Regions from separate parts of the Aliivibrio sp. S2TY2 genome, predicted to be linked through region 1. Evidence: riboswitches for the same ligand, from Rfam matches in the RefSeq annotation. Region 1 holds a riboswitch; the other holds the start of a gene.
What was found. A riboswitch is a leader RNA that binds a small molecule or an ion and turns the genes downstream of it on or off. The one in region 1 is predicted to bind lysine.
Positions count from the first base shown of each region.

Region 1 (15,669 bases):
TCGCCCGGCTCCAGGTATAATTGAACTTGATGTTTTTCAGAAAACGCTTTTAACACCAACGCCAATTTCTCTACATCATAATTAGGCCAAGTAAAGAAGACACCGCCGCCTAAACTAACCCACTCCAAGCCATCCAAGTATGTGCCGAATTTAGCTGAAATAGCCTCTAGCAACGATGAAAATGCATCTACGTCTTTATTCTCACAATTCATGTGAAACATAACGCCATTCAAATTTTCAAACACAAGAGGATCGAGTTGATCAGCTTGTACGCCTAAACGTGAAAATTCACGTGCAGGATTAGCAAGATCTTGCCCTGCATAACTAACCCCTGGATTTAAGCGAAGACCAATCGATGCTTTACCTTCAACTAAGTGGCGATAAGCAGCCAATTGCGACTGCGAATTAAAGATCATCTTATCGCAAATATCGACCACTTCTTTTACATCATCCTCGCTGTAACCCACACTGTACGCATGTGTTTCTCCACCAAAGGTTTCATGGCCTAATTTGACTTCATATGGACCACTGCTAGTTGACCCATCAAGGTAAGGCTTAATGATGTCAAAAACGCCCCATGTTGAAAAACATTTCAATGCTAGTACAAGCTTTACACCAGAAAGATCTTTTAAGCGTTTAGCGACTTCAAGATTAGCGATTAGCTTACCTTCATCAATCATGAAATATGGCGTTTTTAACTCAGTTTTATTTAATTGAGTTGTCATTATTATCTTCTCTAAAAATCGAACAAAGCCAATGTGTAATACATCGGCCTATAAATTATTGATTATTATTTTAGAATATTAATCTTTGGTTGCTCTGGCGTTAACTCTTGCACATGCCAATCTAAACCAATACTTGGCATTGTTTCTAAAAATGGATCGGGGTTTAACTGCTCCATATTAAATACACCGGCATCAGCCCATTCACCACGGAAGAATTGCAGCGCCGCAGTAATCGCTGGCACTCCTGTCGTATAAGAAATCGCTTGGTGCTCTACGTCTTTATACGCAACTTCATGATCAGCATTATTGTAGATAAATACGCTACGCTCTTTTCCGTCTTTTTGGCCTTGCACCCAAGTACCGATACAAGTTAACCCGGTATAACCCGGAGCTAATGAAGTTGGATCGGGTAATAGCGCTTTTAATACATGCAGTGGTTGAACAACTGTACCATCATGCAATGTCAGCGGCTCAGGACTTAACAAACCAATATCGCGCATACAGTTAAAGTAATTTAAATATTGATCACCAAAGCCCATCCAAAATTCAATCCGTTTTGCCGGAATAAACTCTTTCATGGAGCGCACTTCATCATGTGCCATTGAATATACTTTATGGCGACCACAATGTGGGAAATCAAACTCTAGCATACGAGTATGGCAAGGTACTTGTTTCCACTCTTCGTTTTCCCAATAAAAAGAATCACCTTGGATTTCTAGCATGTTGGTTTCAGGATCAAAGTTTGTCGCAAACTTTTTACCGTGATCACCATTGTTAATGTCCATGACATCAATCGTTTCAATCTCATCAAACAAATGCTTAACTGCATACGCAGCAAATACACTGACTACGCCTGGGTCAAAGCCTGCACCTAAAATACCGGTAATGCCTACTTCTTTAAACTTCTGACGATAACTCCACTGCCAATCATAAGCCTCGGGTACTTGTTGTCCCTCTGAGCATAAATCCACTGCGACTGATGTATCTAGGTAAGAAACCTTTGCTTGATAACACGCTTCCATGATTGAAATATTAACCCAAGGAGGACCCGCATTAATAACAAGATCAGGCTTAACTTCTTTAATAAGAGTAACGAGTGCCTCAACGTCATCAGCATTCACAACTTTTGCTTCCAGTTTCTTAGTCGTATCTTTTAAGTTGCTTTTGCCCTTAATTGATTCGATAATTTTTTCACACTTTTCAATTGTGCGAGAAGCAATCGTAATGTCGCCCAGTGTGTCATTATTTTGGGCTGCTTTATGTGCAATAACCCATCCAACACCACCTGCACCAATTTGTAGAATAGACATTATTGTTTTACCCTTATTTTTTCTTGTTCAATTACTAAGTTATCAATTTGCTTCAATAAAGATTCAAAATCTGACATATTCAAACATGGATTTAAGATGGTGAGTTTTAACGCGACATTATGATTAACGATCGTTTCGCCTAAAACGGCTATACCACGCGTTAACGCTTCTAGCCTGACCGTTTTATTTAGATCATCTAACTCTTTGACCGTTGTACTTTTAGAGCGGAATAATACGGTTGAAAGTGATGGTTCTGCCAGTAACTCAAACCGATCATTATTTTGAATTAAGGTTGCAACTTGCTTGGCTTGAATTAGCAGATGGTCATACATTTGTCCTAATTGTTCTGCCCCTACATTTTGCATTGTCATAAACACTTTTAAGGCGTCAAAACGTCTTGTTGTCGCGATGGATTTATCGACCAAATTGGGCAGTTCATCATCTTCACGATTTAGATAATCAGCATGATGTCGTAGATAACCGAAATTAGATTTATCTTTTATTAAGATCGCACCACAACTGACAGTTTGATAAAACAATTTATGAAAATCGACACTAAGAGAATCAGCATGTTCAATACCCGTTAATCGCCGCTTGTCCTGACTTAATATTAACGCTCCACCATAAGCGGCATCTACATGAAACCACATACCTTCAGCCTGTGCTATGGAAGACAACGTAGATAAATCATCAATAGCCCCATGATCTGTTGTACCAGCGGTCCCCACTAAAACAAACGGAATTAACCCTTCTGCTTTCAATTCACCAAGTGTTTCCTCTAATGAATTGATATCAATAGTGCCATTTGAATGTGTTTCAACACAGCATACAGAACGCTCACCTAACCCTAATAAAGAGGCCGATTTTTGTACGGTGAAATGTGATTTTTTAGAACATATTATGCGTAATTTATTTGAATACTCTGGTAAGCCCATTTTTTGAATTGAATGTTGGCTTATTTTGTCAGCTATCCAATCACGAGCGAGTAATAATCCCATTAAGTTACTTTGCGTACCACCACTGGTAAATACGCCATCAGAGCACATACCTAACTGGTATTTCTCACATACCCAATCGATTACCTTTTGTTCTACATAGGTTGCTGACGAAGCTTGATCCCAAGAATCCATTGATTGATTAAGCGCTGCAATCATCGCTTCGGCAGCGATAGATGAAAGTAATGGCGGAGTATGAAGATGCGCAATACAGTTTGGATGCTGAACAAATATTGAGTTTTTAACAACTAACTCTGTTGTTCTATCAATAACATGTCGTAGATCTGATGGTTCACTATCTAGATTTACGCTTTGAATGGCTTTTTCAATCAGCTCAGGCTTTACTCCTGAATACGGTGATTGTACTTTTTCAAATACTGCAGCTAATGTCCGATTGGTATGATTCAACATAGAAAGAAATTCATCGCTGCCCCCCTCACCTGTTTGAATAAAATATTTTTGCCATTTTTCCTTCTGGCTAGGCTCTTTTTGACTATTTTCTTCTACGAATTGAGTTGATAAATGCGATACAGAAATAACAGTATTCGCATCGATAAGTGTGCTCATTTTTATAACCCTGAAAACTCGTTTTCTTTATACTTCTGTGATCTCTAGTTAGGCCTATATGCATTGATATAGTCTAAATAAGAAATTTAAGATGTGGAAATGCTGTCCATAGCATGATAGATATGGATTGATATATGCCATAAAGACAGTAAGTTTTTAAAGGATCAAGGCTCGGTGATGCTTCCTGTTTCTAATACAGGGCATAATGGAAGTATTAAGCAGATTTGAGTGTGTAATTTAAATGTATTCAATGTTGGGTTTCCCATAAATATGACGTTTCCGTCACTAGTATCCCTTCTATCAACAAGCTTTTGTTGATACCTACCCTACGTATTCACTCTTTAAGTTTTAGACAAATATAAAGGTAAAACGCGTCTCCCCCAGAACAGTTCCGAGATTGTGAAGAAAAATAACACAGCTGTTCATATTTTGGAAATTTTTATTCATAATCATGAAATTGATACGCAAAAACAATTATTTCTGGCGGAGCTTGCCGCTTTTTATCTTGCTTTAAACGTAAAAAAGCCTGCTCATTTCTGAACAGGCTTTCTTGTTTGGAGCGACACACGAGGTTCGAACTCGTGACCTCAACCTTGGCAAGGTTGCGCTCTACCAGCTGAGCTAGTGTCGCATGCTATATTTTTCAATATAGACTTTTATCGATGGTGCCCCGGGCCGGACTTGAACCGGCACAGCGCGAACGCCGAGGGATTTTAAATCCCTTGTGTCTACCAATTCCACCACCAGGGCACGCAATTCTTTATTGCGATGCTCCTAACCAATGTGTTCTAAAAAGAACGGTTAGACACCATCTTTAAAACAGTCTGCCAATGTTACGTGACTGCCTTTTACAAAATCTGGAGCGACACACGAGGCTCGAACTCGTGACCTCAACCTTGGCAAGGTTGCGCTCTACCAGCTGAGCTAGTGTCGCAAAGTCATCTCTAAAAAGAGATTGGAGGCGCCTCCCGGAGTCGAACCGAGGTCCACGGATTTGCAATCCGCTGCATAGCCACTCTGCCAAGGCGCCAATGTATCCTCAATTGGCTAGCTGCTTATTTACTGCCTTCCTCTTGGGTACGGGATGCATTCTACTGAATCAGAACTTAGAGTCAACACTATTTTTCTGTTTTTGTTCCGTTTGGATAAAATGCGATCAAAATGAATATAAAACAAACGAAAAGATGTGTTTCTTGGCACAGATAACACTAGATAAGTTAAAAAATAAGCTCTAATCATTCCAATTAAGAGACAACAAAAGTAAGGAATATCAATTCACTATAAAAAACGAAATGCATTAACATAAAAAAAGCGAACCTAAGTTCGCTTTTCATATATTTAATTCAATCAATCGTCTGCATTAAGCAAATCATCTTTCGCAGCAGCCAAGTATTGGATCATAGACCAGTACGTTAGAATAGTTGCGACATACAAAGCAACATAACCAACCCAAATCATCCAATCATCATAGCGCCAAATTAGCACCCATAGTGCAAACATTTGAGAAACTGTTTTTACTTTACCAACCCAAGAAACAGCAACACTGGCTCTTTTTCCAATCTCTGCCATCCACTCTCTCAAGGCAGAAATAATCAGTTCACGCCCAATCATAGTGATGGCTGGAATTGTCACCCAAATCGAATGATAATGCTCTGTTATCAAAATTAAAGCAGCAGCTACCATAACTTTATCAGCCACTGGATCTAAAAAAGCACCAAAGCGAGAAGTTTGGCCTAACTTTCTTGCTAATAGCCCATCAAGCCAATCAGTAAAACCTGCAACCCAAAAAACCATTGCAGCGGCAAAAGCCGACCATTCATAAGGCAGATAGAAAACAACAACAAACACTGGAATAAGTGCAAGTCGGATAAACGTGAGTATATTTGGTATCGTTAATCGCATAATAATTCTTTAGTTTTGGTCCGCTGGGCCTATGGTGCGCTTTTTTTATCCGTGTTTCAACGCATCCTGTATTTTTTCTGCCAAAGAACGGCTAATGCCGGGGACTTTGGCTATTTCTTCAACACTTGCACTTTTTAATTCTTGTAGACCACCTAAATACTGCAATAATGCTTGTCTTCGTTTTGGACCAACACCGTCAATGTTTTGCAATGTACTGGTTTTCCTCACTTTAGCTCGTTGAGCTCTGTGTCCACTAATTGCATGATTATGACTTTCATCCCTAATATGCTGTATTAAGTGTAACGCAGGAGAATCACTTGGCATAGAAAACTCTTCACCAGATACTTTGACTAATGTTTCAAGCCCATGTTTACGTGTTACACCTTTGGCTATACCTAACAACAATGGTTGCTTTGGCCAATCAACCCAATGCTTAGAAATGACTTCATAAGCTCGGTTTAATTGCCCTTTCCCTCCATCAATAAAAACAATATCAGGAATTTTATCTACATCAAGCTGCTTACTATAACGACGCTCAAGCACTTGAGCCATTGCAGCGTAATCATCGCCTCCTGTAATACCTGTTATATTATAACGTCGATACTCTGCTTTTACTGGTCCTTCCTGATTAAACACAACACAAGAAGCAACGGTTTTCTCCCCCATAGTATGACTAATATCAAAACATTCCATTCGTTGAATTGAATTTAACGACAGTGCTTCTTCTAATTGCTTAAAGCGTTGATGAATCGTTAACTTATGGTTTGATTTACTGGTTAGTGCCGTCAATGCATTGGTATCAGCTAACTTTAAATAGCGCCCTTTCATTCCTTTAGGGTTTAACTGAAATTGTACTTTACGACCAGAAAGCTCGGTTAATGCTTGCTCTAGTCCTTTTTCATCAAACTCAAAACTGGTTACAACACGATTAGGAATGGTTCGCCCTTGTGAGTGATTCAAATAATACTGAGTTAAAAAACTTGAAAACACTTCCTCTTTATCTGTCTTAGCCGGTATTTTAGGAAAAAAACTTCTGCTTCCAAGTATCTTACCTTGTCGGATCATTAATAAGTGTATGCAAGCCAAGCCATTTTCAATAGCAAAACCTAATACATCCAAATCATCACCGCTGTCGTCTGATACGTATTGCTGCTCTTGCATACGTCTCATTGCTTGAATTTGATCACGAATAATCGCAGCCTTTTCAAATTTAAGCGATTGACTTGCCTCTTCCATTTGTTCTACAAGAGTTTGAATCACCTGCCGATCTTTGCCTTGTAAAAACAAACGAATAAACTCGGTTTGCTCTTTATATTCATCGTCACTCACAATGCCTTTTACACACGGTGCTAAACAACGACCAATTTGGTGCATTAGGCAAGGACGAGCACGATTCGAATAAACAGAATCTTCACACTGACGAATAGGAAACAACTTTTGAATTAAGTGGAGGCTTTCTCGTACCGCTCCAGAATCAGGATATGGCCCAAAATATTCCCCTTTCTTTCGTTTCGTACCACGGTGGATTGAGATCCTAGGATGCTTATGGTTTGAAATAAAGATATAAGGATAAGATTTATCATCTCGCAGTAACACATTATATTTAGGCAAATATTGCTTGATATAATTATGCTCAAGAATAAGAGCTTCCGTCTCAGTATGGGTTACCGTCACATCAATATGATCAATATGACTGACTAAGGCTTTGGTTTTTTCAGATGGGATATTGCTACGAAAATAGCTAGATAATCGTTTTTTTAAGTCTTTTGCTTTACCAACATAAATAACCTCAGCCTCGGTGTTATACATACGATAAACACCGGGCTGATGTGTTACAGACTTTAAAAAAGCATTTGAATCAAAAGAAGGCACTAAAGCGTCTCAGCATCTAAAATACCATGACGAATAGCAAGATGGGTTAATTCAACATCCCCACTTATATTCAATTTACTGAATAAACGATAGCGATAGCTGTTTACCGTTTTAGGGCTTAAGTTTAATTGCTCGGAAATATCCGTCACTTTTTCGCCTTTGGTAATCATCATCATAATCTGCAATTCACGCTCTGAAAGCTCCTTGAATGGATTTTCAGAATCAGGTGTAAATTGACTTAATGCCATTTGTTGCGCGATTTCTGGTGATAAGTAACGCTGACCACTCTGAACCATACGAATGGCATTAACCATTTCGTCCGGACCAGCCCCTTTTGTTAAGTAACCAGCAGCTCCGGCTTGCATTACTTTTGTTGGGAATGGATTTTCAGTATGAATAGTTAATACGATTACTTTCATATCTGGGTTGAAGCGTAAAATCTTTTTCGTGGCTTCTAAGCCACCAATACCAGGCATGTTCATATCCATTAGGACAATATCTGCCTGCTCTGTTCGACACCATTTTACGGCGTCTTCACCGCTGTGAGCTTCCCCTACTACTTTAATTCCACGGACGTCTTCAAGAATACGTCGAATCCCTGTGCGAACCAGCTCATGATCATCTACAAGGAAAACTTTAATCACAACTGACACTCCGATATAAATCTACTGCAACCTCACTTGAGGTTAATTTCAGTACCTATTTTACCTTAAAAAATAAGACTGTCGCATATTGATTATGCGTTAGGACGCAAATTTTTACTATTAAAAATCTATTGACTTTATAAGTGATTGTTAAAACAAACCTAATTGCGATGCTGATAGCTCAGAAAAATCCAAACCAATAAAAGGCAGTATCCCATCAGCAATTGGTTTTAGTTGTTTTTCAACATAATGGTCATAATCGACCGGATTTTTTCTATATTCAATTGGCTCAGGACCTGCTGTTGTTATCACATACTCAATCCAACCACCATATTGATATTGAGCAGGTTTACCCGCTTGTTGATTATAATAATCTGCTAATCGAGCAGCTTTAACATGAGGCGGTACATTTTTTTGGTAATCGTCTAATTTTCTTCTAAGGCGCTTGCGATAAATAAGTTGTTCGTCCAGTCGTCCTGATTTTGTATCGTCAACATACTTACGAACATACTCTTTTACCTCTTGCTGATGGAATACTTTGTCAAAAAGCACTTTTTGAAAAGTTTGTGATAAAGGAGTCCAGTCAGTACGAACGGTCTCTAACCCTTTAAAAACCATTTTCTCTACGCCATCTTTTCGGATTAAACCTGCATATCGCTTTTTTGATCCTGTTTCAGAACCACGAATAGTAGGCATTAAAAAAGTACGGTAGTGGGTTTCATATTCAAGCTCTAGTGAAGACTCTATGGCGTAAGTCAAAAGTAAGTATTCGCTCCACCACTCATTAATATGTTTCACTAAATCATGTCCAATTCTGTCAGCCTCTTTAGAAGATACTTTTTGTCCTAATGTGACAAATGTTGAATCCGTATCACCATAGATTACCTCATAGCCTTTCTCTTCTATCAACTCACGAGTGGTTTTCATGATCTCATGCCCTCTCATCGTAATAGAAGAGGCCAAGCGATGATCAAAAAAACGACAGCCTGACGAGCCTAAAACCCCATAGAAAGAGTTCATGATAATTTTTATCGCTTGAGAAAATGCTTTCTCATCATTCTTTTTAGCGACATCTCGTGCTGACCATAAAGATTCAATTAAACTCGGTAAGAAATGCTTTGTTCGATGAAAACGTCCACCTCTAAAGCCATCAATCGCTTGATCTTTTTCTATTCCAACTTCCTGCTTTAACCCCTCTATAAGACCGAGAGGATCAATCCGAAACGTTCTAATTATTGAAGGGTAAAGTGATTTAAAATCGAGCACCAATACAGAGTCATATAACCCTGGTTTTGAATTCATCACATAGCCACCAGGGCTAGCAATCCAATTTTCACTTTCAAGATTAGGCGCAATATAGCCCGAGCGATGCAACCTTGGTAAATATAAGTTTGTAAATGCAGCAACAGAACCACCAACGCGATCCAGCTCTACCCCTGTTAGTTTTGTTCTTTCAATCGCAAACTCTAACAAATGGGTTTTATCAAAAATTCGTGATACTAAAATACAATCTTGAAGATTATAATTGGCAAGCGCTTGCTTATCTTCTCGATACATACGGTTAATTTCACCCATACGATCGCTTGGATCATGAATTGATTTACCTTCATTAAGTAACTCTTGCGCAACATTCTCTAGAGACCAACTCGAAAAGTGATAAGTCGCTGTTTTTAAAGCATCAATACCATCAAGAACCACTCGACCAGGAAACGAAAGAAAACCTTGCTGGCGATTCTTATCTGAATCCCGCCAATACAAATTACTGTTACTTCGCCCTAATCGAAATGAGAGGTTATGCCATTTAGCACGCTGAATAAGCAAACGAAAATCAAAATTAACGACATTCCAGCCAATAACGATATCGGGGTCAAAGGTTTGAAACCAACGCTCTAATGCAAGTAATAATGCTTTTTCATTTTCTACCCATTCAATTGATAACTCAGTTTCTTCTGGTTTTCCAACCATAATGATACGAGTGTCTAAGTCGCTATGTAGGGCAACGGAATACAGAATACCTTTTTCAGAACACTCTATATCCAATGATACTTTACTGAAAGACGGGGTTACCTCGGCGGCTTTAATTTTGACATTTCGATACTCAATATGGTTTTTTCGTTGTATAGAAGTTCCTATAAAAGAAAGCCCTCCACAGATAAATCGCTCCATTAAATAGCGATCAGCTAATCTAATATCGTTTTCAAAAATGGGTAATTCGGCTTGCTCAAAATACTGAGCGACTTGACGCTTTTGATGTGTGCTTGTGAAATAAATAGCAGTGACGGCTTGATGATGAAAAGTACTTAATTGTGTTTCTTTAAGTGTGTATGAGATCTGTTGGCTATGTAAAACACGCTTATACTCAGATAAACGCTCTGTCAAAATAAAAGCGACAGCAAGTTCACTCTCAATTAAAAGATGAGCAATATGGTTATCACACTTAACCCATAAATCGACCAAGCTTTGTGAGTTTATTTCTTTGTTTTGTCGAGTAAGTAAAAAGCCTGTCTGATGTGAATTCAATCTTTAGCCTATTCTTCTTTCTATTTTATTAAATTCACTAACAACCCAACCACCAAACTCTTGTAATAAAGCGATGGTTGAGCGTTTTGGTATTTTACGTCCCTTCAATAACATAACAACACGTTCAATTTCCGTTTGTTTTTCTGGGTAATACTCTAAAAATTTTCTTGCACATAATATAGGGTGATCATACCAACCTTTATCTTTATGCATAACCAAAGAATAACAACTACGTAATAGCTTTTTAGCGATCGTTTTTTGCAGCTCAACTTGAAGATCAATGTCTTGGCTAGCTAAGATTTTTTTCGTGTAAGCATCTAACCACTCTTCAATATCCATATTCATATTCTTAGCAATTTCCCAACTTGGTTCAAAATCACCAAATCGAGTCGATAAATCATCGCCAAAAATACATACACAGCAATGACGAAGCCAAAAACCCCAACTAAAAATAGATTCAAGTTGTAATACATCGTTTGTTTCACCGATATTAAATGTCACGCCAGTAATTTGTGGATATTTAGATTGAAAACGTATTTTTATTGTATTTATTAAGGTTTGCTCTTTATTTGTTAACGGTACGGTGGTTATTAAGGTTACGTCTAAATTTGAACGTGTTGGAATTGCTTCACGTCGTGCCACACTGCCATATAGGTAAATACTATGAACCGATTTAGGGGCTGCTGAGCGAATATGCAGAATGAGATCTCGAATGACAGGTTCAAACTCTATTTGAAAAGGAGAATGTTTATCAATAATAGGTAAAGTATAACGAGACACAAAGAACTCCAATCATAAATAACTTAATGTAATGATCGCGACTTCATGAATAAAAAGCAATAAAAAACCGGCCATATAGACCGGTTTGTTTATATAATAATTAACACTATGCTGTAACTGCACGTTTTTTGGACAGAACCATTAAACCACCACATACACAGATGAATGCGGCTGTTGCTGCTATAAAGGCAATTAACACAGAAGCGGTAAAGCCAAGAGCAATATAACCAACAGCAGAAACCCCTGCAATTGAAAGCGCATAAGGTAATTGTGTAGCTACGTGGTCAATATGGCTACAACGAGCACCAGTAGAAGACAGAATCGTTGTATCTGAAATTGGAGAACAATGATCACCAAATACAGAACCCGCTAATACCGCACCTAGCATTGGCAAAATAAGAGCAATGTCTGTCGCACCTGCCATGTCACCTGCAATTGGTAACATGATACCGAATGTACCCCATGATGTACCTGTACTAAATGCCATCAAACCTGATAGTAAAAATAGGATAACGGGGATCCAGTGAATACCAATACTGCCTTGCGCTAAACTAGATAAGTAAGAGCCAGTTTGCATATCACCAATTACAGAACCAATTGTCCATGCAAAGAAAAGGATCAAAATAGCACCGAACATTGACTTCGCACCAATCCACATTGTCATACCAATGTCTCTTGGAGAGATACCTTGACGGAAAACAGTGATAAGCGCAGAGCCTAGACCGATTAATCCACCGTAACACAATGACGCGCCAACATTCGTATTTTCAAAAGCACCAAGAATATTAAATTCTTTACCGTCAGCAATTAATGCTTGTCCGCCGGTATAAATCATAAAGAATACCGTTGCGACAATTAACGTAATGATAGGGAAAATAAGATCAGACACTTTACCCGTTTCACTTTCCGTAATATTCAGTTCTTCGTTTAAATCTTTAGATTCTTTATTAACTGTTTGATCATCAAAACCATTACCACGAGCGGCTTCATTTTCATGATCGCGCATTGGCCCTACATCAAGTTGGAACCAAACTACTGCAAACACCATTAATAAAGCAAAGACTGCATAGAAGTTCATTGGAATTAAACGAACATACGCACCTAGTGCAGAGTATTCAGTAACACCATGCGACACCAAAATACCACCAATAATAGTAATGATGTACGCACCCCAACTTGATGCTGGCATTAATACACACATAGGGGCAGCAGTTGAGTCAAGGATATAAGCTAGCTTTGCTCTTGATACATAAAAACGGTCAGTTACAGGGCGGGATATTGAACCAACAGCTAAGCTATTAAAATAATCATCAACAAAAATGAAAACACCAAGGAAGGCGGCAAGAAGTTTCGCACCACGCTTGCTTTTAATTCTTGTCTGAGCCCACTCAGCAAAAGCGCGAGTACCACCAGAAAGAGTCAGAAGCGCAGTTGTCATTCCCAATAAAATAAGGAAAGCAACAATACTCATGTTCCAGCTATTAATTGCGCCATCATCGATGAACACGCCTTTAACAGAAGTAAATACATAAGAAGCGGTACCAGAAATAGAATAATTAGACAGCAAAATTGCGCCTAAAACGATACCAACACCAAGAGAAAGTAAAACTCGGCGAGTTAAAATTGCTAAACCCAATGCGATTAATGGGGGCAATATTGATATCGGAGAATTTGAAAAATCAGCTAAGTTCATGATCTACAACAACCAGTTTGGTTGGAGATCTACTGTTGATACGGCAATGCCGTTAAAGGAAGTGAATGTTAAAACAATTCCCCACAGTAGCGCTCCATAGTTAAAAAATAAAATTGACTATGGCAGTGTTATTCCTTTTCGAAATAACCCCAGCTAACACGTCTGATTAACGTAATTAACTTCGGCACTGACTCCTTTCGATTGCTGTCATCAGAATCACCCTCTAACAATCTACTCTTAGGCAATGCGCCTCTACCCGTTTAGGTGAAAGTCATTGTACGGACTGAACACAATTTTGCAATACTATATCTGAGTATTTTAACATTAACTCATCACTACGGTCAGAATGAGATACTTTATCTTGGCGAATAGTCTACAAATGTATTATTAAATCTCACTTTTAATATTTCTATCACTATCAAATTATTATTTCTTTATTGGAAAGTTTGTTATATTATTTTCTTGTTATATAATAAATGTATTATCAAAATAATTATGGAATCAATCATGTCTGATACAATTAAAACACTATTAAACCTACGTAGCCTTCGTGTATTATCTCGTGAAATGACACTAGAGCAACTAGAAGAAGCTCTTGAGAAATTACAATCAGTTGTTGCTGAACGCCAAGAATCTGAAGCTGAAGAACGCTCTCAACTTGCTGAAAAACAAGCAAAACTTGAAGAGTTCCGTCAAATGATGCTTGAAAGTGGTATCGCTCCAGAAGACCTACTAGATACTATGTCTTCTACTACTGTTAAAACAAAACAAAAACGTGCACCTCGCCCTGCAAAATACAAATTCTTAGATCATGCTGGCGCAGAAAAAACGTGGACAGGCCAAGGTCGTACTCCATCAGCACTACAAACTCAACTAGATGCAGGTAAAGCACTAGAAGATTTCTTAATCTAAGATTAATATGCTTTTGATTCAAAAAAAGCCACTCATTGAAGTGGCTTTTTTATTACTACTACTTACTTTTTTTTCATAAAAGTATTCGATTAAATTGTTTCAAAATTTTAATCATATCAATACTCTTTAATTAAAATGCTTCGTTATTGGTATTCAACACATTACTTGCTCTAAAATACATACGCTATACCAACATTACCCGTCGTACTTGCCGTGTGTTCTATCATTGAACTCTTTTCTAAATTGCCTTCTAAGTTCACATATCGAAGACCACCAGTTACACGAATATTTGACGTTAAATGAAAATAAGTAGATAAGCCAACAAAGAATTGTCCATCCCAATCAGCATCAAATTCTTCAATACCACTTCGTTGCGCCTCTTCAGCAGACACGCCATATAAATGATTATTTAGGCGCTCACTATTATATGAGTAACCCAGTGACGGAGTAATTGCCCAGCCCTTTCTTCGAATTGGTAATTTCCATACTGCTTCTGCATAAATTCCATTATGCGTATTACCAATATCTGATCCTGCACCTATTTCAAATAAGCCAATATGAGTAATTGCTTGATAAGTAACACCTCCTAAAATAGTTGCTTTACGTTCATCCAATTTCTGCATTTGAATATTATCGGAATCTTCAGGCTTAAAGGTACGTGGGTCATAAACAAAACGAAGAATAATATTTTGAGGTGTTCCTACAGGGTAAAGACGATATCCACCGCTAAAACCACGTAAAAAAAGGTGCTCTCCCTCATAACCAACAACTGGAATTACCGTTGTATTTGAAGGAGTTTCTTTATAAAAAGAAGGCGAATAGGCTGCTGCTGCACCAATCGACCATTGAGAAATATTTGCACTTACGTTAGCAGCAGCAACTAATGCTGCTCCAACAATCAATCCATTTACGAGTTTATTCACGATAAAAACCTTTTTATTACTTTGTATATTTTAAACACTCTAGAACATAACAAAGACACCATACAGCACGTCGTACCATTTTAACAGTTTTTTAGGTTTATTTTGTAAATTAATCGTGAAAATACAATTATTGAACTCAAATAAAATAACAATCAGTATTAGTTATCCCTTCATTTATCTTCAAATTTCAGATATAAAAAAAGCAGGCTTTTATAGCCTGCTTTTTTATATTTTTAGCTAATAAATTAACTATCATCTTCTCTAAAGTTACTTGGTAAGTTCAGTTTCATCTCATTCCAAATAAGATTACCTTCCATACCATATTGACGCATTCTTGGCATTACTGCGTCTTTTCTTTCTTCTTCACAAATTTGTTTTAAATCACGGTAAAATTGTAACGCAAGTTCACGTGCTTCTGGGTTTGAAAAGTAATAACTACCAACCCGTGCATATAGCTTTTTAAGTCCGTTAAAAATTAGTCCATAAATTTGGTTTCCAGATTTAAAAGCCACGCCTTGAAATAACATATAATCGTAATAATTAAATGTTTTAGCGATTAAGATTTCTTCACGCTTAGCAGGATCTTTTTCATTATCTTCTTTTACTTCAGCTTTAATTTTAGCGCCAAAAGGTGACTCTTCGATAAATGCATTCCAACTTTCAGCCGCTAAAAGTTGATCGCATGAATCAATAACACGGTCAAGAGTACGCAATGAACCTTCTTTATTAGCTTTAAAGGCTTGTCTCATGAATATACAACTAATATTAGTTCGAGCGGCTAATAAGTCTTCTACGATTGATGTCGCATTGTTCGCATCAACCAATG
Region 1 covers NZ_JARACS010000003.1:327,261-342,929, reverse strand. The annotation lists gene nspC (carboxynorspermidine decarboxylase) at 1-725, opposite strand, end outside; gene PVK63_RS07945 (carboxynorspermidine synthase) at 791-2,035, opposite strand; partial or broken gene PVK63_RS07940 (pyridoxal phosphate-dependent decarboxylase family protein) at 2,035-3,534, opposite strand; tRNA gene PVK63_RS07935 (tRNA-Gly) at 4,153-4,228, opposite strand; tRNA gene PVK63_RS07930 (tRNA-Leu) at 4,261-4,347, opposite strand; tRNA gene PVK63_RS07925 (tRNA-Gly) at 4,456-4,531, opposite strand; tRNA gene PVK63_RS07920 (tRNA-Cys) at 4,554-4,627, opposite strand; gene pgsA (CDP-diacylglycerol--glycerol-3-phosphate 3-phosphatidyltransferase) at 4,945-5,499, opposite strand; gene uvrC (excinuclease ABC subunit UvrC) at 5,545-7,371, opposite strand; gene uvrY (UvrY/SirA/GacA family response regulator transcription factor) at 7,371-8,015, opposite strand; gene PVK63_RS07900 (DNA polymerase II) at 8,166-10,535, opposite strand; gene PVK63_RS07895 (nucleotidyltransferase domain-containing protein) at 10,539-11,315, opposite strand; gene PVK63_RS07890 (Na+/H+ antiporter NhaC family protein) at 11,422-13,008, opposite strand; lysine riboswitch at 13,088-13,271, opposite strand; gene PVK63_RS07885 (H-NS family histone-like protein) at 13,516-13,920, shown strand; gene PVK63_RS07880 (MipA/OmpV family protein) at 14,091-14,843, opposite strand; gene fadR (fatty acid metabolism transcriptional regulator FadR) at 15,089-15,669, opposite strand, start outside.

Region 2 (15,669 bases), on a different contig from region 1:
GTCCCACCAATAAATAAAATAAAAATAGCGGCTGAAACCATTAATGTTACAAACGAAATTAATCGGTTACTCAACCGTAAACTAGGGGTTTTTCTCATTAAACTTTTCTTCCTTGAAAAAGTTGGCTTTGAATCATGCCACAATTTAAAATGTAAATTTTTGAACTATCTCTAAGTCCGTATTAGATGTAATACAAATATCTTACTTCAGTTCTTTATGATACGAAGCTTCAGTAACAGAATGATGAATCGCTAAATTAGTAATAAACTTTCTGACTTAACAATAAATATCACTGATTGATTAGATTACTCATTATAAAAAAAGCCTCGTTAAATTCGAGGCTTTTTCTATCTATAACAACATTACTCTTAAGTTCTAGAACGGAATGTCATCATCAAAATCCATTGGCGGCTCATTGTATTGAGGTTGAGGTGCTTGTTGAGCTTGCTGCTGAGGCGCTTGTTGTTGCTGTTGAGGTGCAAAATTATTCTGCTGGGCAGGCTGTTGAGGCTGGCCCCAGTTACCTTGCTGTTGCTGTTGACCACCAGCAGGTGCGCCTTGGCCACGGCCACCAAGCATCTGCATTACGCCATTAAAACCTTGAACTACAACCTCTGTAGTAAAACGGTCTTGACCACTTTGATCTTGCCATTTACGCGTTTGAAGCTGGCCTTCAACATAAACTTGAGAGCCTTTACGTAAATATTCACCAGCTACTTCTGCTAATTTTCCGAATAAAGCAACTCGATGCCATTCAGTTTTTTCACGTTGTTCACCAGTTGCTTTATCACGCCATGATTCAGACGTTGCAATTGTAATGTTTGCTACCGCACCGCCACTTGGCATGTAACGGATTTCAGGATCTTGCCCTAAGTTACCCACAAGAATAACTTTATTAATACCACGGCTGGCCATAGTTTGCTCCAGATAGATTAGAGGTGAATATTCATATCACCCGGTTATATATACAGTAGTCTTCAGTCTAACACGTTCAAGGTTATTTCTGATACCCCTAAAGATGGAATCCATTTCATAACCTCCTAAAATAGAGACACAGTTAAAGAGTTCTAACAACTTACCCCGCTAAAAAGCTTAGATCACTCTTTTAATTACAATGGGTATACTTAGTATATTCGTTTCGCTATTCTTACTTTGTACGTAATCAAATCAACCATTAGAATTCATATTTTCCATAATGCCTCATTTGGTGTGTGGAATGGGGTTAAAACAGCACCTCAGTCTTAATATTAAGCCTAGTTTTAACTAATATTCATAGATGAATCGCATTAATGGCTACACGAGATGATTGTTTTACTCAAAGCGCTTCATTTCATTATGTTTAATCGCTAAACTGCATTCATAATGATGAGGCTCAAAGGGCTTTCAACGAATTTAAAATATTGTCTATCTAGGACTCAGTGATGATCAAAAAATGTCTTTTCCCTGCCGCAGGCTACGGCACTCGCTTTTTACCAGCAACCAAATCAATGCCAAAAGAGATGATGCCAGTGGTAAACAAACCTCTGATTGAATATGGTGTAGAAGAAGCGATTAATGCTGGTATGGACGGGATCTGTATTGTAACAGGTCGTGGTAAGCACTCTTTAATGGACCATTTTGATAAAAACTACGAGCTAGAACATCAAATTAGTGGCACAAATAAAGAAGAGTTACTGGAGGATGTGCGCGAACTGATCGACGCGGCTAACTTTACCTATATTCGCCAGCGTGAAATGAAAGGTTTAGGCCATGCTATTCTTACTGGCCGCGAACTTGTAGGTGATGAACCATTTGCAGTCGTACTTGCTGATGATTTATGCGTAAATGAAGAGCAAGGTGTTCTTTCTCAAATGGTTGCGCTGTATAAACAATTCCGCTGCTCTATTGTGGCAGTAGAAGAAGTGCCAGACGACGAAACTCACAAATACGGCGTAATTGCTGGTGAGATGATCAAAGACGATTTATATCGTGTAGACAACATGGTTGAAAAACCAGAACCAGGTACTGCACCAAGTAACCTTGCGATTATTGGTCGCTACATTTTAACTCCTGATATTTTTGAGATTCTAGAAACCACAGAGCCAGGTAAAGGTGGTGAGATCCAAATTACGGATGCACTACTAAAACAAGCTCAATCAGGTTGTGTTCTTGCCTATAAATTTAAAGGTAAGCGTTTTGACTGTGGTAGCGTTGAAGGTTACATCGAAGCAACTAACTACTGCTACGAGAATGTTTATTTAAAAGATAAAAAATCTTCAGAATTAGCAAAGCAAGCTACAGGTAAAAAGTAAAACCTCTACATGCCAGTATATAAACGCCTTGTGATACATCTCAAGGCGTTTTCATTTCCCCCGATACTATCTCCAATTTAATAAAACCACTGTTTTTTTACCCAGTACCTCTTTGTTGTTTTGATACTCTGTGCAATACTTATCCTAGTTATTCTTTAAAGCAGAGAGACATTTCCATGGATAAAATTGAAGTTAGAGGGGCAAGAACCCATAACCTAAAAGACATTAGTTTAACTATCCCAAGAGATAAGCTAACCGTTATTACAGGGTTATCTGGTTCAGGAAAATCCTCTTTGGCCTTTGATACTTTGTATGCAGAAGGTCAGCGACGCTATGTAGAGTCTTTATCTGCATACGCTCGTCAGTTCTTATCATTAATGGAAAAGCCAGATGTTGACCACATTGAAGGCCTATCTCCTGCTATTTCTATCGAACAAAAATCAACATCTCATAACCCTCGCTCTACTGTTGGTACGATTACTGAAATTTATGATTATTTACGTCTTTTGTATGCTCGTATTGGTGAACCTCGCTGTCCTGAACATCATGTCGAACTAACCGCACAAACTATCAGTCAAATGGTTGATAAAGCGTTAGAGTTGCCAGAAGGCACAAAACTCATGTTGTTAGCGCCTATTGTGAAAGAACGTAAAGGTGAGCATGTTAAAACCTTAGAAAATTTAGCTGCTCAAGGATTTATTCGTGCTCGTATTGATGGCGAAGTTTGCGATCTTTCTGATCCACCGACGCTGGAACTTCATAAAAAACACACCATCGAAGTGGTTGTTGATCGTTTTAAAGTTAGAGATGATCTAAAACAGCGCCTTGCTGAATCTTTTGAAACCGCTTTGGAACTGACAGGTGGTATTGCTGTTGTCGATTATATGGATGATACCAAAGACGAGCCTCTGATTTTCTCAGCTAACTTTGCATGTCCACATTGTGGTTATAGTATGTCAGAGCTTGAGCCGCGCCTCTTCTCATTCAATAATCCAGCAGGGGCTTGTGGTACTTGTGATGGTCTCGGTGTTCAACAATATTTCGATGCCGACCGCATTGTTCTAGATAATAAATTAAGTATTGCTGAAGGAGCGATCAAAGGTTGGGATCAAAAAAACTATTATTACTTCCAAATGTTAGGTTCATTAGCCAAGCATTACGGATTTGATCTTTTCGCACCATTTAAATCACTATCAAAAAAATTCCAAAGCATCATTCTTAATGGCTCTGGTTCAGAAGAAATTGAATTTCAATACAGTAATGATCGCGGAGATCTTCGTGTTAAACGTCATCCTTTTGAAGGAATACTAAATACGCTTGATCGTCGTTATAAAGAAACAGAATCAAGCTCTGTGCGTGACGACCTATCAAAATACATTTCAACTCAATCATGTTCAAGTTGTCATGGTACTCGCTTACGTTTAGAAGCTCGCAATGTATTTGTTGGTGACACAACATTACCTGAAATCTGTGAAATGAGTATTCAAGATTCAATGACTTTCTTTAGTTCACTTGAACTGAAAGGACAAAAAGCTCAAATCGCAGATAAGGTAATGAAAGAGATTAATGAACGTCTGCATTTCCTTATCAATGTCGGCTTAAATTACCTTAATTTATCACGTAGTGCTGATACCCTTTCTGGTGGTGAAGCACAGCGCATCCGCTTAGCAAGCCAAATTGGTGCCGGTTTAGTTGGTGTTATGTACGTTCTTGATGAACCTTCTATCGGTCTTCATCAACGAGACAATGAGCGCCTATTAAAAACCCTTAATCACCTTCGTGATCTTGGTAATACCGTCATTGTGGTGGAGCATGACGAGGACGCGATCAGAAGCGCCGACCATATTATTGATATTGGCCCCGGGGCAGGGATTCATGGTGGGCATATTGTGGCTGAAGGTGATTACCAAGCTATTATTTCGAACCCAAATTCACTAACAGGCCAATACTTAAGTGGTGCTAAAGAAATCGCGATACCTAAAGAGCGCATCAAAGCCGATCCGAAAAAACAGGTTGAGTTAATTGGCGCGACAGGCAACAACCTAAAAAACGTGACATTAAAATTACCTGTCGGTCTTTTTACTTGTGTGACAGGGGTTTCTGGTTCAGGTAAATCTACACTGATTAACGATACCTTCTTTAAAATTGCTCATACCCAATTAAATGGCGCGACGACATCAGAGCCAGCACCCTATAAGAAGATCAAAGGGATCGAGCATTTTGATAAAGTTATCGACATAGATCAAAGCCCGATAGGCCGAACACCTCGCTCAAACCCTGCTACTTATACTGGTATTTTTACTCCAATTCGTGAGCTGTTTTCTGGTACGCCTGAATCTCGATCTCGTGGTTATAAACCAGGCCGCTTTAGCTTTAACGTTCGCGGCGGTCGCTGTGAAGCGTGCCAAGGTGATGGTGTAATCAAAGTAGAAATGCATTTCTTACCTGATGTTTATGTGCCATGTGATGTATGTACAGGTAAACGATATAATCGCGAAACACTAGAGGTAAAATACAAAGGCAAGAGTATTGATGAAGTTCTTCAAATGACGATTGAAGATGCTCACTCTTTCTTTGAACCAGTACCTGTTATCGCTAGAAAGCTACAAACCTTAATGGATGTAGGACTGTCTTATATTCGTTTAGGGCAAGCTGCGACGACACTATCTGGTGGTGAAGCTCAACGGGTTAAACTAGCTCGTGAACTATCAAAGCGAGATACAGGGAAAACGCTTTATATTCTAGATGAGCCGACAACAGGTCTGCATTTTCACGATATTCAGCAACTATTGAACGTCTTGCATCGCTTACGTGAGCGAGGCAATACCATTGTCGTGATCGAACATAACCTTGATGTCGTTAAAACTGCTGACTGGATTATCGACTTGGGGCCAGAAGGTGGACAAGGAGGCGGAGAGATCATCGCAGAGGGAACACCTGAAGATGTTGCATTAGTTGAGGGGTCTCATACGGCACGCTTCTTAAAACCAATGCTAAAGTAATAAAATTAAGCCTTTTATTGCTTGGATCAGATAGAATAAAGCCAGCATTTTGTTGGCTTTACTTTTATTCTCATGCTCGTAATAAGGAATTAATGAAACATGGCAACGCTACTCACTCAAGGAACATTATTAGAAGCTAGAAAGATTAAAAAACCATTAACTAAATCCTATCTATTCAGCTTAAGTGTTCTTTTCTTTGTTTGTGCTCATTTTTTCCAACCCAACCCTGGAGGTTCAGGGCTACACCTAGCATTCAATGCCGCCTCTTGGATCCCTGCAAGTATTGCAATCGCAATTGCCTTATTTCATACAGCAAAACAGGGACTAATTAAATATTCGACCTTAACTCTGGTTTTATTGTTCGCTGTTAGCTTACTTTCCCTTCCTCTGTTCTATCACGATGCCTCTCCTCAATTAGCTTTAGGGAAGTTTTTAGGTTTATGGGCTGGGTTACTTTTCTTCATTACTCTGCAACAATTCGCCTTTTCAAATAAACAGAAGCAGTGGCTCTTGTGGTGTATTATCGGTTCAGTGTTAATCGAAGCAGTTTTTGGCTATATCCAATACCTTTTTCTAAAGGAAGGGAACAGCTTCGGTTATAACGTTATAGCAAATCGCCCTTACGGTATTTTTCAACAACCCAATGTAATGGCAAGTTTTCTAGCGACAGGGCTAGCTATCGCCTCTTACTTCCTTGCTCGACAACCAATTAAATACCGTGAAAATGTTATTGCACTCACTCTACTTTATGCAACGATCTTATTTACCTTACCACTGATCGTCGTATTAGCGTCTCGTACAGGTTGGCTAGCGACGGTTTTCAGCCTTATTTTATTAACGCCATACATGTGGAAATATTGTACAAAACAACGTTTCTTTTCTTGGGTATTAGCGTTAATTATTGGTTTTAGTGGTAGCTTTGTTTTATTTAACTTATCTCAAGATAATTTATCTAAAGTATCATTAATTAGTCAAAAAGCGGATCTAGAAAGTCCGAGACGATATACCTTTCCACAAGCTCTAGACATGTTTTTAGAAAAGCCGATTACCGGTTATGGTTATGGTAATTTCGAGGCTGATTACACCCTATATACAGCAAAACAACACCAAATTTCATCAAGCTATAAACCTGGGTTGCCTTCAATGGATCATCCTCACAATGAAGTATTATACTGGGGCGTAGAAGGTGGTATCGTTGCAATATTAGGTTTGTTAATTGCCGCGGGAGGAGTGTTACTCAAAATACGAAAAAGCAAACTAGATACACAATTTGCTTTGCTCGCTTTAATTGCTCCGATCTTTATTCATAGTCAATTAGAGTATCCATTTTACCACTCTATGCTGCACTGGTTTACATTCATCATTCTTCTGTTCTGGATAGATCAACTAAGCTGTAAATATAAAAAGTACCGCATTAGTGATATCAGTAAAATAACATTACGAGTCAGCTCATTAGTACTGCCAATTGTCACTGCTTTTTATATGCTTTCAACACTTCACACGAATTGGGTTTTAACTAAATTTGAAACGACTCGACCAATGAACCCTGATATTTTAAATCAAGTAACTAATCCTGTGATTTGGGAAGACAGATTTAATTGGGATGTGTTATCTGCTCAGCTATCCATTGGGATAATGAATAAAAAACCAGAACTGATCACGCCTTATATTACTTGGTCAAAAGAACTGATTAAAACCAAGCCAAGACCAGCCTTTTATCAAAACCTAATCATTGCTTATCAAGCTTTAGGCGAAGAAAAAAGAGCAGAAGATATTAGAAGAGAAGCCATTTTTCTCTTTCCAAATAACAAATTTGAATTGGTACAACTCGACGAAAAGTTACGTCAAAAATAAAATCATAAATAAAGACACAGTAAAAAGCCGCTACGTTTTTAGCGGCTTTTGTATTTGTAACCTAAAGAACGTCAGATAATGCTTTTAAACATAATGCGACATTTTCTTTTTTAGCTGCATACCCCATCAAACCAATACGCCAAGTCTTTCCGGCTAAATCGCCCAGCCCTGCGCCAATTTCTAAATTATACTCATTCAGTAATCGACTTCTAACTTCTACGTCGCTAACACCTTCTGGAATATAAACGGCATTAAGCTGTGGTAAACGATACGCTTCATCAACCATAAACTGAATACCTAGCGATTCTAATCCTTCTTTTAATTCTTGATGATAAAATGCATGTCGACTCCACGTGGCTTCTAATCCTTCATTTTTAAGCATCAATAATGATTCGTGCAATGCATACAAACTATTTACAGGCGCAGTATGGTGATAACTTCGTTTTCCGTCACCGCTCCAATAAGACAGGACTAAGCTTTGATCTAAGAACCAGCTTTGCACAGCTTTAGTTCTTGATTTCATCTTATCGACTGCTCGCTTAGAAAACGTCACAGGAGATAAACCTGGAGTACAAGATAAACATTTTTGAGAGCCAGAATAAACCGCATCTAATTGCCATTTATCAACGAATAATGGTACTCCACCCAACGACGTTACTGCATCAACAATAGTTAAGCAGCCATGTTGACGCGCAAGAGTTGAAATGGCTTCTGCATCACTTAATACACCAGTTGATGTCTCTGCATGCACAAAAGCGACGATCTTAATATCTGCATGTTGCAGTAAAGCCTCTTCAACTTTATTTAGTGAAACTGGCTCACCCCATTTATCATCGATAACAATCGCAGTTCCACCACATCGCTCAACATTCTGACGCATACGCTCGCCAAAAACACCATTACGACAGACTAAAACTTTTTCACCTTCCTCCACGAGATTAACAAAACAAGTTTCCATTCCTGCACTTCCTGGTGCAGAAACCGCAATGGTAAACTCATTTTCTGTTTGAAATGCATACTTAAGTAGCTCTTTTACTTCATCCATCATTTTAATGAATAGAGGATCTAAGTGGCCAATCGTTGGGCGACTTAATGCCTGCAATACTTGTGGCGATATATCAGAAGGTCCAGGTCCCATAAGGGTTCTTTTTGGTGGGATAAAACTTTGCATCATTCACTCCTTGAAATATAGGGTGTTTAAAGAATAGACACAATAATAATTAAACTCAATTAGACGAAGTAATTAGAGTGACTTAACTATAGAAAATAGCCATAAAACATTTATATTTACTTTAAATCGGAGAAATACAAATAAAGCCATTACTATTGATTGACATTTGTTTCATAAAAAAGCACATTGTTAACATATATTTTGTTATATAAAACATACACAGAAGAGGAGCACTGCCTAGGTAGCTTTATTTGTGGAGCCCAAACTCCCAAACAAATAAGTGAGGGAGAGCAGTGCCGAGATAATCTTGATTGGGAAAAGATTATCGATCGTACAGGCTGAATCCTTACGATTGCCACTTAATTTTAAGTGGAGAGCTTCTAGCAGCTATTTATTTTTTGCTATGACTCTTCACATTTATTTACACATTGGATGTAGTCGGGAGACAGGAAAGTGAACCCTATAAATGTTGCTAAATTTGGCGGAACAAGTGTTGCAAATTTTGAAGCAATGAGCCGCAGCGCTTATGTCATAGAACAGAACCAAAATACTCACCTTGTCGTTATCAGTGCTTGCTCCGGAGTCACTAATCTTTTAGTTGAACTTGCAAATGGCACACAAGATAACCAAAGAAAAAAAGTAATCCTCTCTGAACTCAAGTCCATACATTTTTCAGTATTAGACCAACTTTCCGATCCCATTTACCCTGAAAAAGCCATTCTTGAAATTCTTGATGATATAGAAAAAACGGCTGACGCTGCGACTTTCCAACCTAGCGATAAACTTACTGACCACCTTGTCGCGTGTGGTGAGTTAATGTCTACCCACCTTTTTACTCAACTATTGATTGAACGTGGAAATTCTGCGGTTCGCTTTGATATTCGAACCGTACTACGCACCGATTCAAAATTTGGTAAAGGTGAACCTCAACTTGAAGAAATTACTCGTTTAGCTCGAGAAAAACTGATACCTCTATCTCAAAAACATATCGTTGTAACGCAGGGCTTTATTGGCTCAGATAGCCAAGGGAGTACAACAACATTAGGTCGAGGAGGCAGTGATTACAGTGCCGCTTTGATTGCGGAATCAGTGAATGCATGTGGATTAGAGATTTGGACCGATGTTCCGGGTATTTATACAACCGATCCACGCATTGCCTCTGCTGCCTCACCAATCCCTGAAATCAGTTTCAGCGAAGCCTCTGAAATGGCAAATTATGGGGCTAAAATATTGCACCCATCAACCCTATTGCCAGCACTTCGCCATCAAATTCCGGTATTTGTTGGTTCATCAAAAGAACCAGAAAAAGGCGGCACATGGATTAAACAACAGGTAAATAGCTCTCCACTATTTAGAGCGCTAACCCTACGCTGCAATCAAACCATGGTGACATTACATAGCCCAAATATGTTTCATGCTTACGGTTTCCTTGCCGAAGTGTTTAAAATTTTGGCAAAATACCAAATATCTGTAGATTTAATTACAACTTCCGAAGTCAGTGTTGCTCTCACTCTTGATCAAACAAATACCAATGGCAAAGCACCTGAATTGCCACCAGAAGCACAGCAAGAACTTGAAGAACTTTGCACAATCGAAATAGAACACAATTTGTGCTTAGTTGCGCTCATTGGTAATCAAATGAGTCACTCTAAAGGCTCAGCTAAACAAGTATTCGGTACTTTAGAGGATTTCAATTTACGTATGATTTGTTATGGTGCAAGCCAACATAATTTATGCTTTTTATTAAATGAATCAGACTCAAAACGTGCAGTTCAAGTTCTACATAAAGAGTTATTTGAATAAATAGAACTAATTTAAATAAGGACCTGACCATTTATACCAATCTACATAAGTATTTGATCATTCTTGCTTGTTAAAATCGATTATATCTGCGTTATAAATTTTGTAATTAGAACCACTAGTTACTGTAATTTATGCCTTGCTCTAATCGATTTTTCCTACGCAATTATCTGATCAACTATTTATCCAGAATGGTATTACACTTGAATAGATATCAAGTGTATAAACTAAAAATCCCATTAATAGATTTATTAATGGGATTTTTAATTTAAAAAGAAATTAGTTTAAATTTGGACCTAACCATTTTTCAGTCTCTAACATGTCCCAGCCTTTTCTTTCTGCGTAACTCTCTGCCTGATCTTTTTGGATCTGAGCTATCGCAAAATAACGAGAATCAGGATGAGAGAAATACATGCCAGAAACGGAGGCTCCCGGCCACATAGCGTAGCTAGAAGTCAACGACATTCCTATTGCTTCTTCAACATCCATCAACTCCCACAATGTCCCTTTTTCTGTATGCTCAGGACAAGCTGGGTATCCAGGTGCAGGACGAATACCTTGATACTTTTCACGGATAAGATCATCATTTGAAAGGTCTTCATCTGGAGAATAGCCCCAAATATCTTTACGTACTTCTTTATGCAAATACTCGGCAAACGCTTCAGCTAAACGGTCAGCAACGGCTTGGATCATAATGGCATTATAATCATCACCTTTGGCTTTATAGTCGTCTGCAAGCTCTCTTTCACCAATACCTCCAGTCACAGCAAAGCCACCAATCCAATCGCCCTTTCCGCTCTTTTTCGGTGCGATATAATCAGATAAACAATAGTTAAACCCTTTTGGTTTTTCTGTTTGTTGACGTAAATTATATAGAACTTTCAATACCTCTGTGCGTGATTCATCGGTATACACTTCAATATCATCATCAACACTGTTAGCAGGAAAAAGAGCACACATTCCTCGCGCTTTTAGTAAGCCTTCTTTTTCTACACGATCCAATAGATCATTCGCGTCTTTATATAAACGCTTCGCTTCTTCACCCACTTCTTCATGATCTAAAATTGCAGGGTATTTGCCCATTAAAGACCATGTCATAAAGAAAGGAGTCCAATCAATATATTGGCGTAACGTCGCAACATCCATATCATCAATAATATGTACACCCGGCTTTACAGGTACTGGAGGCGTGTAGTTTACCCAATCAATATCGACTTTGTTTGCTCGCGCTCTTTCTAGTGAAACGGGTTTTGTTCGTGGTGTTTTACGATTATGTTGATCACGTACACGCTCGTAATCTAAATCTAATTTTTCAACAAATGCAGGTTTCAATTCATCAGAAAGTAATGAGGTACATACGCCAACCGCACGAGAAGCGTTGTTAACATAAACCACAGGCTGAGAGTAATTTTGTTCTATTTTAACGGCAGTATGTGCTTTAGAGGTTGTTGCTCCACCAATCAAAAGTGGCAAATCAAAGCCTTGACGCTCCATCTCTTTAGCCACATGAACCATCTCATCAAGTGATGGTGTAATAAGACCAGAAAGCCCAATAATATCGACGTTCTCTTCTTTCGCAACTTTTAGAATTTTCTCACAAGAAACCATCACGCCAAGATCAATGATCTCATAGTTATTACATTGAAGAACAACCCCAACGATATTCTTGCCGATATCGTGTACGTCACCTTTCACCGTTGCTAATAAGATTTTGCCATTGGTTGAACCGACATCTTTCGTGGCATTAATAAAAGGTTCTAAATGCGCTACGGCTTGTTTCATCACTCGCGCAGACTTAACCACTTGAGGAAGGAACATTTTCCCTTCACCAAATAAATCACCCACGACGTTCATGCCGTCCATTAAAGGACCTTCGATCACTTCAATAGGGCGAGCTGCATTGACTCGTGCTTCTTCTGTATCTTCAACAATGAAGTCAGTAATTCCCTTCACTAAAGAATGTTCAAGGCGTTTTTCTACCGACCACGCTCTCCATTCTAAAGCCGATTTATCTTCAACCTTTCCGACCGTTCGTTCTAGATATTCTGTTGCCATATCAAGTAAGCGTTCTGTTGAATCATCACGACGGTTAAGTACGACATCTTCTACCGCTTCACGTAAATCTTCAGGTACATTATCGTAAATTTCTAATTGGCCTGCATTTACGATACCCATATCCATACCGTTCTTAAAACAGTGATATAAGAACACGGCGTGAATAGCTTCACGTACGTAATTATTACCTCGGAATGAGAATGATACGTTAGATACGCCACCTGAAATCATGGCATGGGGAAGCGTTCTTTTTATATCAGCAACGGCTTCAATAAAATCAACAGCGTAGTTATTATGCTCATCGATCCCCGTTGCAACAGCAAAGATGTTTGGGTCAAAAATAATGTCTTCTGGTGGGAAACCAATTTCATCTACTAAGATGTTATAAGCGTTAGTACATATTTCTATTTTTCGCTCACGCGTATCCGCTTGACCGACTTCATCAAAAGCCATCACAATCACAGCAGCACCATAGCGACGGATTAGCTTAGCTTGTTGTAAAAATTTTTCTTTACCTTCTTTAAGCGATATTGAGTTAACAATACCCTTGCCTTGAATACATTTAAGTCCAGCTTCGATAACTTCCCATTTAGAAGAATCGACCATTACAGGAATTTTAGATATCTCAGGTTCTGAAGCGCAGAGGTTTAAGAATTTAACCATACACGCTTCAGCATCAAGCATCCCTTCATCCATATTGATATCGATGATTTGAGCGCCGTTTTCTACTTGCTCACGAGCAACACTCAATGCTTCATCATATAACTCTTCTTTAATTAAACGTTTAAAACGAGCCGAGCCAGTAACATTGGTTCTTTCACCAACGTTTACAAAAAGAGAGTCTTTCTCAATCGTTAATGGCTCTAGACCTGATAAACGACAAGCAACAGGAAGTGTCGGCAATTGACGGGGCTTAACACCTTCAACCACTTGTGCCATTTGGCGGATATGCTCAGGTGTTGTGCCACAACAACCACCAATCAAATTTAGGAAACCACTTTCAGCCCATTCCTTTACATGCTCTGCCATTTCCTCTGGAGAGAGATCATATTCACCAAAGGCGTTAGGTAAACCGGCATTAGGGTGTGCAGACACGCTGCATTCTGAAATACGAGATAACTCACTCACATACTCACGTAACTCATCAGGCCCCAACGCACAGTTCAAACCGAATGAGATTGGTTTAACATGACGTAAAGCATTGTAGAACGCTTCGGTTGTTTGACCAGATAAAGTTCGCCCTGATGCATCGGTTATCGTACCTGAGATCATTACTGGTAATGTTATACCCATTTCTTCAAAAACGGATTCTACGGCAAAAGAACAGGCTTTTGCATTCAAGGTATCAAAGATAGTTTCGATAAGAATTAAATCAGAACCACCTCTAATTAAGGCTCGAGTGGATTCAGAATAGGCTTCAACTAATTCATCAAAAGAAACATTTCGATAGCCTGGGTCATTTACATCAGGGGAGATAGAACATGTTCTGTTTGTAGGACCTAAAACACCTGCAACATAACGCGGTTTATGTGGTGTTTTTAATGTCCACTCATCAGCGACTTCTCTTGCTAACCTTGCAGCTTCGAAGTTCATTTCTTCGCTCAGGCTTTCCATATCATAGTCAGCCATTGCGATTGTTGTTGAGTTAAAGGTATTCGTTTCTAAAATATCAGCACCCGCTTCTAAATAAGCAGAATGAATATCCCTGATAATTTGAGGACGAGAAAGCACTAAAAGGTCATTGTTACCTTTTAAATCACAATGCCAATCACTAAAGCGCTCTCCACGATAATCTTGCTCTTCAAACTTATACTCTTGGATCATGGTACCCATACCACCATCTATCAAAAGAATACGTTTTAATAACTGTTGTTCTATTTGAGTTTTTTTATTGCTTCCTGCCACGGTACTGCCTCATCCATAATACGTTTCATTTACAATCCTATCACACATAGAATAGGAATCTAGACGTCCAAAATGGATTTATTTCTACAAATTAGAAATAAAGTTTGATATTTATCAAATAGAGCGGAAAATGACCTTAATCACATTTTGTTACATTAATAACATATTTAGAGGTTAACCATGTCTGTGTATAACACACTCTGTTTTTTAGCAGCTGCTGCTATGCTAATTGCTTTTATTAATAGCAAGATAGGAAAAATGCAAACTACGATCGCTATCACTGCAGGTTCAATGATGTTATCACTAGGGATCATCATCGCGGGGCAAAATGATTGGTTTAACCTAAGAGAAGTGGCAACCGAAACTTTAACTGAGATAGATTTTGAAGACTTCCTATTAAATGGAATACTTGGCTTCTTATTATTTGCCGGTGGGCTAGGAATCAAATTACAAAACCTGAAAGACCAAAAATGGGAGATAACTGTACTTGCTTTAGGGGCTACGCTATTTTCAACCTTCTTTATTGGTTTTGCGTTATGGGGAATATGCAATCTCATTGGTATTAATCTTGATTTAATCTACTGCTTATTATTTGGCTCCCTTATCTCCCCAACTGATCCTATTGCTGTTCTCGCTATTGTAAAAAAGCTGAATGCTCCACAACGTATTTCAACTCAAATCGAAGGTGAATCGTTATTTAATGATGGTTTTGGCTTAGTTATCTTCGTAACACTATTTACGATTGCTTTTGGCTCAGAAGCGCCAACAGTCGGTAGTGTCACTGCATTATTTTTACAAGAAGCTATTGGCGGTATTATTTATGGGTTTGTTTTAGGTCTAATTTTTCATTATCTAATAAGCTCTACAAATGACCATTCAATGGAATTATTATTAACTATAGGTATTCCAACATCGGGTTATGCCTTTGCTGGTATCCTTGAAGTTTCAGGTCCATTAGCAATGGTTGTATCTGGAATTATGATTGGTAACTGGACACGTTATATTGGTTTTTCAAAAGAAAGTGAAGACCATCTAGATCACTTCTGGGAGTTGGTTGATGAATTCTTAAATGGTGTATTATTTCTTCTTATCGGTATGTCGATGCTTCTGTTTCAATTCCATCAAGAAGACTGGGTATTAATGGCAATATCTATTCCACTAGTACTAGCAAGTCGCTACTTAAGTGTCTTTTTGTCATATGTTGGCTTTAAGCGATTTAGAACCTATAACCCATTATCTGTAAATATATTAACCTGGGGTGGACTTAGAGGAGGTTTAGCCTTAGCGATGGCTCTAGCTATCCCTGCTGGTATTTTAGTTATCCCAGAGAAGAATATAGACGTACGAGAAATCATACTTGTGATGACTTACTCTGTAGTTGTCTTTTCTATTTTAATTCAAGGTTCTACCATTACAAAAATGATTGAAAAAGCAAAGAAACTAGAAAAGTAATTTTGACCAATAATTCAAAATCCATTCGTGGAGATGCATTTTATGTATCTCCATTTTTTATACCTATACAATAATCTTCCTAACCTTCTGTCTGAGCTTTTCCAATATAGCGGCTACGTTAACGGGACTTTCTATTAAC
Region 2 covers NZ_JARACS010000006.1:218,323-233,991, forward strand. The annotation lists gene csrD (RNase E specificity factor CsrD) at 1-98, opposite strand, end outside; gene PVK63_RS11990 (single-stranded DNA-binding protein) at 376-915, opposite strand; gene galU (UTP--glucose-1-phosphate uridylyltransferase GalU) at 1,422-2,291, shown strand; gene uvrA (excinuclease ABC subunit UvrA) at 2,468-5,293, shown strand; gene PVK63_RS12005 (PglL family O-oligosaccharyltransferase) at 5,393-7,147, shown strand; gene PVK63_RS12010 (pyridoxal-phosphate-dependent aminotransferase family protein) at 7,209-8,318, opposite strand; lysine riboswitch at 8,534-8,706, shown strand; gene lysC (lysine-sensitive aspartokinase 3) at 8,772-10,121, shown strand; gene metH (methionine synthase) at 10,398-14,078, opposite strand; gene PVK63_RS12025 (cation:proton antiporter) at 14,259-15,530, shown strand.
Region 2: another riboswitch for lysine. It lies ahead of lysC (lysine-sensitive aspartokinase 3); the one in region 1 lies ahead of PVK63_RS07890 (Na+/H+ antiporter NhaC family protein).